Regions from separate parts of the Cryptosporangium aurantiacum genome, predicted to be linked through region 1. Evidence: riboswitches for the same ligand, from Rfam matches in the RefSeq annotation. Region 1 holds a riboswitch; the other holds the start of a gene.
What was found. Region 1 has a riboswitch for cyclic di-AMP ahead of BUB75_RS36970 (C40 family peptidase). Riboswitches for the same ligand answer to the same signal wherever they lie in the genome.

Region 1 (4,676 bases):
TCGGGAAGCTCGACCGCCGCGGCCGTCTGCTCTGGTCACTGCCCAAGGGACACGTCGAAGCCGGCGAAACGCTCGAGCAGACCGCTGCTCGCGAGGTCGCCGAGGAGACCGGCATCGTCGGCGACGTGCTGGCGGCTCTCGGTACGGTCGACTACTGGTTCGTGTTCGAGGGCCGTCGCATTCACAAGACCGTGCATCATTTCCTCCTGGATGCGGTGGCGGGAGTGCTCTCCGACGCCGACGTGGAGGTGACTGAGGTGGCCTGGGTCCCGCTCAGCGAGATCCCCGACCGGCTGGCCTATCCGGACGAGCGGAAGCTCATCGCCCGGGTGCCCGACCTGCTCGAGCGCCCGGCGTGAGGCGGTCCGACCCGGCCGATCGCGATCCTGGGCGCCCCCGCTCCCACCCGCTGGGAGGCGAGCCGGCTGACTTCGACCTGCGGCACCCGCGCTCCGACCGCTACGACCCGGACGCCACCGTGATCCTGCCGGTCGCCGGGCCGGAGCCCTTCGACGACACGGTTCCGATCCCGGTGGTCAGCGAGGTTCCCCCGCAGCGGGTGCCGGAGAAGGACGGCAGCAGCAGCGTCGCCCGCTCGAGCGGCGTCATCGCGCTGTTCAGCCTCGTCTCGCGCGCGACCGGCTTCATCCGCACCGCGGCGATCGGCGCCGCGATCGGCGGTGGCCTGGTCGGCAACGCCTATCAGGTCGCGAACACGCTGCCGAACATGCTGTACGAGCTCCTGCTCGGCGGCATCCTGACGAGCGTCGTCGTGCCGCTGCTCGTCGCCGCGAAGAAGCGGGACGCCGACGGCGGCGAGGCGTTCACCCACCGCCTGCTGACGATGGCGACGCTGTTGCTGGGCGCGGCGACGGTGCTGGCGCTGCTCGCGGCCCCGCTGCTGACCGCGTTCTTCGCCGACGGCGAGACGACGTCCGCCAGTCGCCAGCTCACGACGACGCTGGCCTACCTTCTTCTCCCGGAAATCTTCTTCTACGGGCTGTCCGCGCTGTTGGGTGCCGTGCTCAACACGCGCAACGAGTTCGCGGCCCCGGCGTGGGCGCCGATCCTCAACAACATCACGGTGATCGTCACCGCCGTGGTGTTCCTGTTGCTGCCCGGTCCGGCGACGCTCACCCCGGAAACAATCACCGGTGCCCAGGTGGCGGTGCTCGGCATCGGCACCACGCTCGGCATCGTCCTGCAGGCCTTCGTGCTCTGGCCTTCTCTGCGCAAGGTGGGATTCCGCTGGAAGTGGCGGTTCGATCTGAGGGGTTCCGGGCTCGGCGAGGCGGGTCGGCTCGGCGCCTGGATGTTCCTCTACGTCGGCGTCAGCCAGCTCGGGCTGCTGCCGGTAATCAAGATCGCGAACTACGCCGGTAACCGCGGCGGGCCCGGTCCGCAGATCCACAACAACGCGTTCCTGCTGTTCATGATGGTGCACGGGATCGTCGCGGTGAGCATCCTGACCGCGCTGCTGCCCCGGATGAGCGCCGCGGCGGCGGAGCGCAACTTTCCCGAGGTGAGCCGCAACCTCTCGCTCGGCGCCCGGCTCTCGTCGGTGGTGCTGGTGCCGGCCACGGCGGCGTACCTGGTGCTCGGCATCCCGCTGGCGGTGACCGCGTTCCAGTGGGGCAACTTCACCCAGGACCAGGCGATCTCCACCGGCTACGCGACGATGGCTGCTGCGATCGGGCTGGTGCCGTTCGCGATCAGCCAGATGCAGATCTTCGCGTTCTACGCGCTTCGCGACACGAAGACGCCTGCGCTGCTGAACATTCCGGTCGTCGCGGCGAAGATCCTGTTCGACCTGTGCGTCTTCTTCTGGTTCCCGACCGAGTACGTCGTGGTCGGCCTGCAGTGCGGCAACACGGTCTCGTACATCGTGGCCGTCCTGATCTCCGGACGTCTGCTCTCGCGGCGTCTGGGCGGCTTGGACACCGCCCGGATAACCCGGACGACGACCCGCCTGGGGCTCGCGGCGGTGGTGGCCGGACTGCTCAGCTGGGCGGTGGCGTACGGGATCCAGGCGTGGCTGGGCATCGGCAAGCCAGGCGCGTTCGTCTCGCTGGTCGTCGGCGGCCTGGTGCTGGTCGGCGTCTACGCAGTCGTGGCGCTGCGGTTGCGGGTTCCGGAGGTCGTCGAAGTGGCGAACACCGTGAAGCGTCGCCTGCCTGGCCGCTGACGGCCAATCACACAGGGTTATCCACAACCTGCTGCGGTCTACGTGATAAACGCCACGCCGCAGGTACGGTCGATCCGTCGCGGAGAACCCGACTACGCCACGTGAGGTTGACGGCCATTCGTCCAGTTCAATTTCCCAACCCGCAACACGGTGAACATCAGGATGTGACCGACCCACGACGCGCCGAAGAACTAATTAAGACACGCGTGAAATCGGTTCGGAGTGGTAAAAACTTCTCACTTTGACTGTGACGCACGTCGCAAAGGACTGGCAACTCCCACGAGGCGCGGGTTCAGTTCTTCGCGGCAACTGACGCGGCAGCCACGCCGCGCACACCGCAGGATTCGCCACGCCGAGCCCTGTCCACGACATCCGCGGTGTCCCTCCAAGTAGCCAACCAATTGGACAGGGGCGGGGGACCCACAGGTACGTGGGGTCGCCGGAGATCAGATCCGGCGCGATCCCTTGGGGTGAAGCCGCGCAGCGCGCGGCCGGGCACTACACCTTCCCGCCCGAACCCGACAGCTCACCTCGCAGGCGTGCATGGAAGGACTCTCCTTGCATACGGTGCATTCCCATCGGTGTGCCCTGCCCGCGAATCAGTACGAACGTACTGAGACTTCTTCGCAAAACAGGCCGTACACGGGCAAGAACACCGGCGGTGCCCGCCACCGCGCAGTCTCCGGTCCCAAGCACCGCGCCGTCACCCGGCGCACCCCGCTGCGGACCACCGCATTGGTCGGCGTTCTGGCCGGCTCACTCGGCGCAGGCCTGGTCGGCGTCACCGCCTCGCCGGCCGCCGCCGCAGTCCCGGCCGCCGCAAAGCTGTCGGGCGCCACTTCTGTCACCACCGGATCGCGCGCGACGCTGCACGCGATCGGCACGGTTGACGGCAAACCCGCTGCCTACAAGTCGTTCTCGCTGCAGTACCAGTCCAGCAAGGGCTGGCGGACGGTCAGCACGAAGAAGGCCCGGCCGTCCGGTCAGCTCGAGTGGACCGTGACCATCGGCGGTACCTCCAACTGGCGTGTGGTGCTGTTCGTGAACGGCACGCAGAAGACGCTCTCCCCGAACCACCACGTCAAGGCCAAGTCCAGCGGGTCCGCGGTCGTCAAGGCTGCTTCCCGGCAGGCAGGCAAGCCGTACCGCTTCGGTGCGGCCGGTCCGAACTCGTTCGACTGCTCGGGCCTCACCCAGTACGTCTTCAAGCAGTTCGGCAAGTCGCTACCGCACAGCGCTACCAAGCAGGCGCGGTACGGCCGGTCGGTCAGCAAGTCGGCGAAGCAGCCCGGCGACCTGATCCTGTTCGGTAGCGGCAGCTACTACTCACATGCCGCGATCTACGCCGGCGGGAACTACATGTGGGACGCGTCGACCGCCGGTCAGCCGGTGGCGAAGCGGAAGATCTGGAGCAACACGTACGTCGTGCGTCGTCTCGTCTGACGATGACGACACGAGGAGGGACGGTCGGGTGCGTCGCACTCGGCCGTCCCTCTCGTCGTCGAAGTGGGTGTGAACAGCCGCAACACCCACTTGACCGAGGCTGAGACCATCAACTCCCTATGAGAGCTGTTCATCCAGTGGCGTCCGACGCGCCGCAACAGGCAGGATGGACCTGTCCCCAGTAGCCGCCGCACGGCCTACCCTGAGGGGCGGAGCGGTCGATACTGCGGGAGGGCGGGTTGTGACACAGGTCGGCGCGCCCGTGCAGGGTGAAGTACTGGCGGGCCGGTACCGGCTGGAAGAAGCGCTGTACGCCGATGCGGCGTCCGGCCATGCGCTCTGGCGTGGGACCGACAATCTGCTGAACCGCACGGTCTCGATCGAGCTGCGGGTACCCGGCGGCGAAGCTGCCGAGCAGATGATCGCCGAGGCAGTCGCTGCTGGTCGCATCGTGCACCCGTCGGTGATAGGGGTCTACGACGCCGTCGACGAGGGGCCGCGCGCCTACGTCGTCCGCGAATGGGTCAACGGGCAGACGCTCTACGACACGCTGGCCAACGGGCCGCTGCATCCGGCGCGCGCCGCGTCGCTGGTCCGAAACACCGCTGACGCACTCGCCGGCATCCACGCCACCGGGCACGCCCACGGCAACCTCACGCCGTCGACGGTCCTGATCGGCAACGACGACGAGGTGACGCTCGTCGATCTGCACCTGGGCGGTCCGGGGCAACAGCCGTCCGACATCCGCGCGCTGGGTGGCCTGCTCTACGCCGGACTGACCGGCCAGTGGCCGGATGCCCTGCCACCGCACCGCACCGGTCTGCCGGACGCCACCCGCGTCGACGGCCGGATGTGCTCACCACGGCAGATCAGGGCCGGGATACCTGGGTACCTCGACGCGCTGACGATGGACCTGCTCGACCCCGCCGTTCCGCCGCCGACCGCGGCCGACCTGGCGAGCGAGCTGCGCCGCTACGACGTCGCCGACCCGGCACTGAGCGCCCTCGCCGTGCTCGCGCCCGAGCCGGCCACCAGCGGTCCGCGATGG
Region 2 (4,676 bases), on a different contig from region 1:
AGACCCCGAAAACCCCACCCGCCTCCTGCGAGCAGCCCGCTAACCACCCAGCAGGATCAGAAGGCGGTTGAGGGCGGGCAGTGCCGCGGCCAGCGCGTCGAGGTCGGACTGGTCGAGCTGGTCGGCCGCCGCGAGCGCGATGCGCCGTCGGTGGTCGGTGTAGCCGTCGATCAGGCCGGTCGCGGCCGGGGTCAGCGTGAGCCGCACGGCACGGCGGTTCTCCGGATCGGGGGACCGGTCCAGGTAACCGCCCGCGGTCAGGTCGCCGACCAGCGTGCTCACCGTGTTGGGAGCAGTGCCCAACGCCGTGGCCACGGCTTTCACCCCGATACCCGGTTTGCTCCGCACCACCCGCAGCACCTCCATCTGCGCAGCGGGCAGCGGCTCGTCCGGCAGGTCGCTCCGGGCGGCGCGGCGCAGGGTCCGATGGAGCCGACCGAGCAAGGTGCTCAGCTCGTCGGCGACCGTGCCGGGGGTGGCCGACATGGCGCTCCTTTGTGGTCATCCGGCGGCAGCGCCGCCGAGTTACCACCCGCCGACCTGCGCGAAGAGCCATGATGGCTGGAGCGTCCGGTAGCCCGCAGTCCCCCGTTCAGCCCGAGTGAGTCAGCCGGGTAGACCCGGCCCGGCGCCGGTGAGCCCCGGTCCTGGCGGACCGGGGCTCAGGCGTCACGGGTGATCTGTCATCAGCGAATCGTTCCGAGCACTATCCGATCAGGATTCTCTGCCCCGGGTGGATGACGTTCGGATTCGCCCCGATCACACGGCGGTTCTTCGCGTAGAGCGACTGCCAGCTCACCCGGTGGCCGACGGCGATCAGCACCAGGCTGTCACCGGGGCGGACCAGGTAGCTCGGGAAACGCGGTGTAGCAGTCGTCTGACGCGCGGTCACGTCGAACGGACGCTTCGGGACGAAGTCGCGCAGCTCTGTCGGGCGGGAGAGCGCGGTGACGCTTCTCCGCGGTGCCGCGTTCGTGGTGCGCTTCCGTACGTCCTGTCCGCGGTACGACCGGTTCTCGGTCGATCCGCCGCGCCAGGACTTGGTGGACCGGTGCGACCGGTACCCGGTGTACTCGTTGGTGCTCTTCTCCCAGCTCCGCTTCGAGTACTTCTTGGTGTAACCCTGTCGCTTGTAACTCCGACTGGCCTGGTCGGACCAGCTGCTGCGGTACCGCTTCTTGGTGTATCCCTTGCGGCCGCAGGTAGGCCAGGCGCCGATGCCCTGGCTGCGCAGTACGCGCCTGGCGACGGTGATCTGTTCGGACCGGCTGGCGTTGTGTGCCCCTGCCGCGTACTTACCGCCCCCGTGTGAGCGCCACGTCGACGGGCTGAACTGCAGTCCGCCTTGGTAGCCGTTGCCGGTGTTGATGTTCCAACGCCCGCCGGATTCGCACTGCGCGATCGCATCCCAGTTCACGTCCGCGTGGGCCGGTGATGCACCGGCCACGAGCGGGGTGATTCCCGCTAGGCCGGCAGCCACGGCGAGTGCCAGGCTTCGACCGAGCGGGCTCAGGCGCCCTGGCGCCCGATGCCGTCCGCCCGCACGTGGCGAGCCTTCGGCGCTGAGCTGGGTGGGATGGGAAGACTCCTTAGACATATCCGACCCTCTCCACGCCTACGAGGTGAGCTGTCGGGTTCGGGCTGAGTCGGCCCGGCCACGCGGTGCGTGGCTTCACCCCAAGGCGTCAACTTGCGACACCGGAAGTTGGGTCCCCCGCTCCTGCCCGAGGTTCGAAGTCCTCGTCGCCCGGGGCAGGATTCGGCGTAGCCGGGCGCGAGGTCCGCGGTGAACGGACGAAAAAGACAGAACCACAAAATCGGGTGAATGCCAAGTTACCGCACCGTGATATGCGAAAGGTGTCGCGGTGACCATTAAGGCCCATACCGCTGTCCCGGTTGCACAGCCACCGCTGTCAACGTGCGACACAGCGAATTGGAGTGGTCTATAGGTTTCAGTCCGAATCGGCCGTGTAACCCTAGGGGGTCGGTTCACTCCGTGGCGTAGTGGTCCCTTAACACCTCACTAAGTACCGCCTGTGACAGTGGGCGTTCGTGGTCGTGACCGTGAAAATGAGGTCCATGACCGACGCTCCACGTGCCGGCCTGCTTTCTCGGGCCGGTCTTCGCGCCGGCCCGTACCTCGCTCGGCACCGCCGCGGCAGTGCGAACGGCCGAGCCCTCACCGCAGGAGTAGGCGTAGCCGCGCTCTGCTCCGTGGTGGTGATCGGTGGTACCAGCCTGGTTGCCGCAAACGCCACTAGCGAACCCGACCATTCTTGTGCGGCGGCCTACACCGTGCGCCATACCTGGTCGACCGGCTTCTCCGCCGAGGTCGCCGTCACGAACACCGGCGAAGACCCGGTGAAGAACTGGAACGTCAACTGGTCCTTCGACGGCGGTAAGGCCGTCGTGAAGGGCTGGGAGGGCGAGTGGCAGCAGGACGACGGTCTGGTGACCGTCCGTGCGGGCGAGGACAGCGTCCGGCTGGAGCCCGGCAAGACCCTCACGCTGCGGTTCACCGGCTGGCACCCGCAGGGGAAGGCACCTGACGCCGCCCAGTTCGCTCTGAATGGAGTAAGTTGCCAGGTGGGCGGCGACAAGGAGGAGACGCCGGAGAGCGCCTCGCCGACGCCGTCCTCGATCGCGCTGCCGCCGGGCTTACCCGCGTCTCCCGCGCCGACCGGTAAGCCGACCAAGCCGGCCGCGGGCCCGCTCGGTTCGCTGTTCGTCGACCCCTCGGGTCAGGCCGTCGAGTGGGTGGAAGCGAACTCGGGCGACCCCAGGGCGGCCGTGATCCGCGAGCGGATCGCCGAACAGCCGCAGGCGCACTGGCTCGCCGCGAACAACCCCGGTGAGGTCGAGAGCGACGTGCGGGGCTACACCTCCCGGGCGCACTCCCGCGGCAAGGTGCCGGTGCTGGTGGCCTACAACATGACCAACCGCGACTGCGGTGGTGCGAGCGCGGGTGGCGCCGACAGCGCCGACGGTTACCGCACCTGGATCAACAACTTCGCCGACGGGCTGGGTTCCGGCACGTCGATCGTCATCCTCGAGCCGGACGCGCTCGGGCACCTGACCACGTGTCTCTCCGCCGACCAGCAGCAGGAGCGGCTGGACCTGCTGGAGTACGCGGGCAAGACGATCAAGCAGGCCAGCCCGAAGGCCCGCGTTTTCTACGACGTCGGCCACTCGGCCTGGATCGACGCCGGTGAGGCAGCGAGCCGCGCCAAGCAGGCCGGCGCCGGGCAGTACGGCGACGGCATCGCGCTGAACACGTCGAACTACAACACCAGTTCGAGCGAGGTCTCCTACGGCAAGCGGGTGCTCGCCTCGCTCGGCAGCGGCCAGATGGTCGTCGACACGTCTCGGAACGGCGCCGGACCGGCGGGTGGCGAATGGTGCGACCCGGCAGGCCGCAAGCTCGGGAAGTACCCCACCACCGCGACCGGCGACCCCAAGGTGGCGGCGTACCTCTGGGTCAAGCGCCCCGGCGAGTCGGATGGGTGCAGTGGCTCGGCCGGTTCGTTCATCCCGGAAACCGCGTACGACCTGAGCTCCTGACGGTCGGCCACCACGGCTCCGCGTGCCGCGCGGAGTACCGTGGTGGCAGGTGCGCCGACCGCGGGGAGGAGGGGCAGTGAACAGCGACGCCCCTCTTCCCACGATGCACTTTCTCGGCCATTCGACGGTGTTGGTCGAGACCGAGGGCGTCCGTGTGCTCACCGACCCGGTGCTGCTGCCGCGGGTGGCGAGCGTCCTGCGGCGGGTTGCGGCCCCGCTCGACCCGGCCCTGCACGCGGACGTCGACGCGGTCTGCATCTCGCACCTGCACGCCGACCATCTCGACCTGGCCTCGCTGCGCCGCCTCGGCACCGACACGCTCCTGGTCGTGCCCGAGGGCGCCGGTGAGTTGCTCTACCGCAAGGGCTTCCGGGAGATCGTCGAACTCTCGCCGGGAAAGTTCCACGACGTCGGGCGCGTGCGGATCACGGCCACGCCCGCCGTGCACGACGGTTTCCGGACGCCGTTCGGCCCGCGTGCCCTGGCGCTCGGCTATCTGATCGAGAGCGCGTCGACGCGCGTCTACTTCGCCGGTGACACCGACCAGTTCGACGAGATGGACGATCTGGGGGCCCTCGGTCTCGACGTCGCGTTGATCCCTGTCTGGGGTTGGGGCCCGAACCTCGGGCCCGGCCACCTCGACCCGCGCGGCGCGGCCGAAGCCACCCGGCGCCTCCGCCCCCGGGTTGCGGTCCCGATCCACTGGGGGACGCTGCACCCGTTCGGCATCGGCCGCTGGATGCGAGCGCACCTGATCGATCCGCCGCGGCGCTACGCACAGGCGGTCGCCGAGCTCGGCCTGCCCACCCGCATCCTGCACACCGAGCCGGGGTGCCGGGTGGAGCCGCGATGACCGGGCAGACGATGACGCTCGCGTCCGCCGAGGCGATCGCCACCGCCTGGCCCGACCGCCTCGCCGACGCGGCGTCCGCGAGTTACCCCGTGCTGGTGATCGCGGTGCTGCTCGGCGCGATCGTTCCGGTGATCCCGACCGGGGCGGTGGTCAGCGCCGCGGCGGTGCTGGCCGTGCACAACGGCGGCGTGTCGTTGATCGAAGTGATCGTGCTGGCCGCCGCGTCGGCCTGGCTGGGCGACTGCGCGGTCTACGCGCTCTT

Region 2: another riboswitch for cyclic di-AMP. It lies ahead of BUB75_RS48075 (transglycosylase family protein); the one in region 1 lies ahead of BUB75_RS36970 (C40 family peptidase).

Annotation. Positions count from the first base shown of each region.
Region 1 covers NZ_FRCS01000018.1:79,160-83,835, reverse strand. Annotated here, with positions in the region: gene BUB75_RS36980 (NUDIX hydrolase) at 1-359, shown strand, start outside; gene murJ (murein biosynthesis integral membrane protein MurJ) at 356-2,185, shown strand; cyclic di-AMP (ydaO/yuaA leader) riboswitch at 2,567-2,740, shown strand; gene BUB75_RS36970 (C40 family peptidase) at 2,921-3,628, shown strand; gene BUB75_RS36965 (protein kinase family protein) at 3,870-4,676, shown strand, end outside.
Region 2 covers NZ_FRCS01000002.1:265,276-269,951, reverse strand. Annotated here, with positions in the region: gene BUB75_RS08100 (AAA domain-containing protein) at 1-43, shown strand, start outside; gene BUB75_RS08095 (MarR family winged helix-turn-helix transcriptional regulator) at 40-486, opposite strand; gene BUB75_RS48075 (transglycosylase family protein) at 707-1,447, opposite strand; cyclic di-AMP (ydaO/yuaA leader) riboswitch at 1,599-1,774, opposite strand; gene BUB75_RS08085 (glycoside hydrolase family 6 protein) at 2,080-3,561, shown strand; gene BUB75_RS08080 (MBL fold metallo-hydrolase) at 3,638-4,414, shown strand; gene BUB75_RS08075 (DedA family protein) at 4,411-4,676, shown strand, end outside.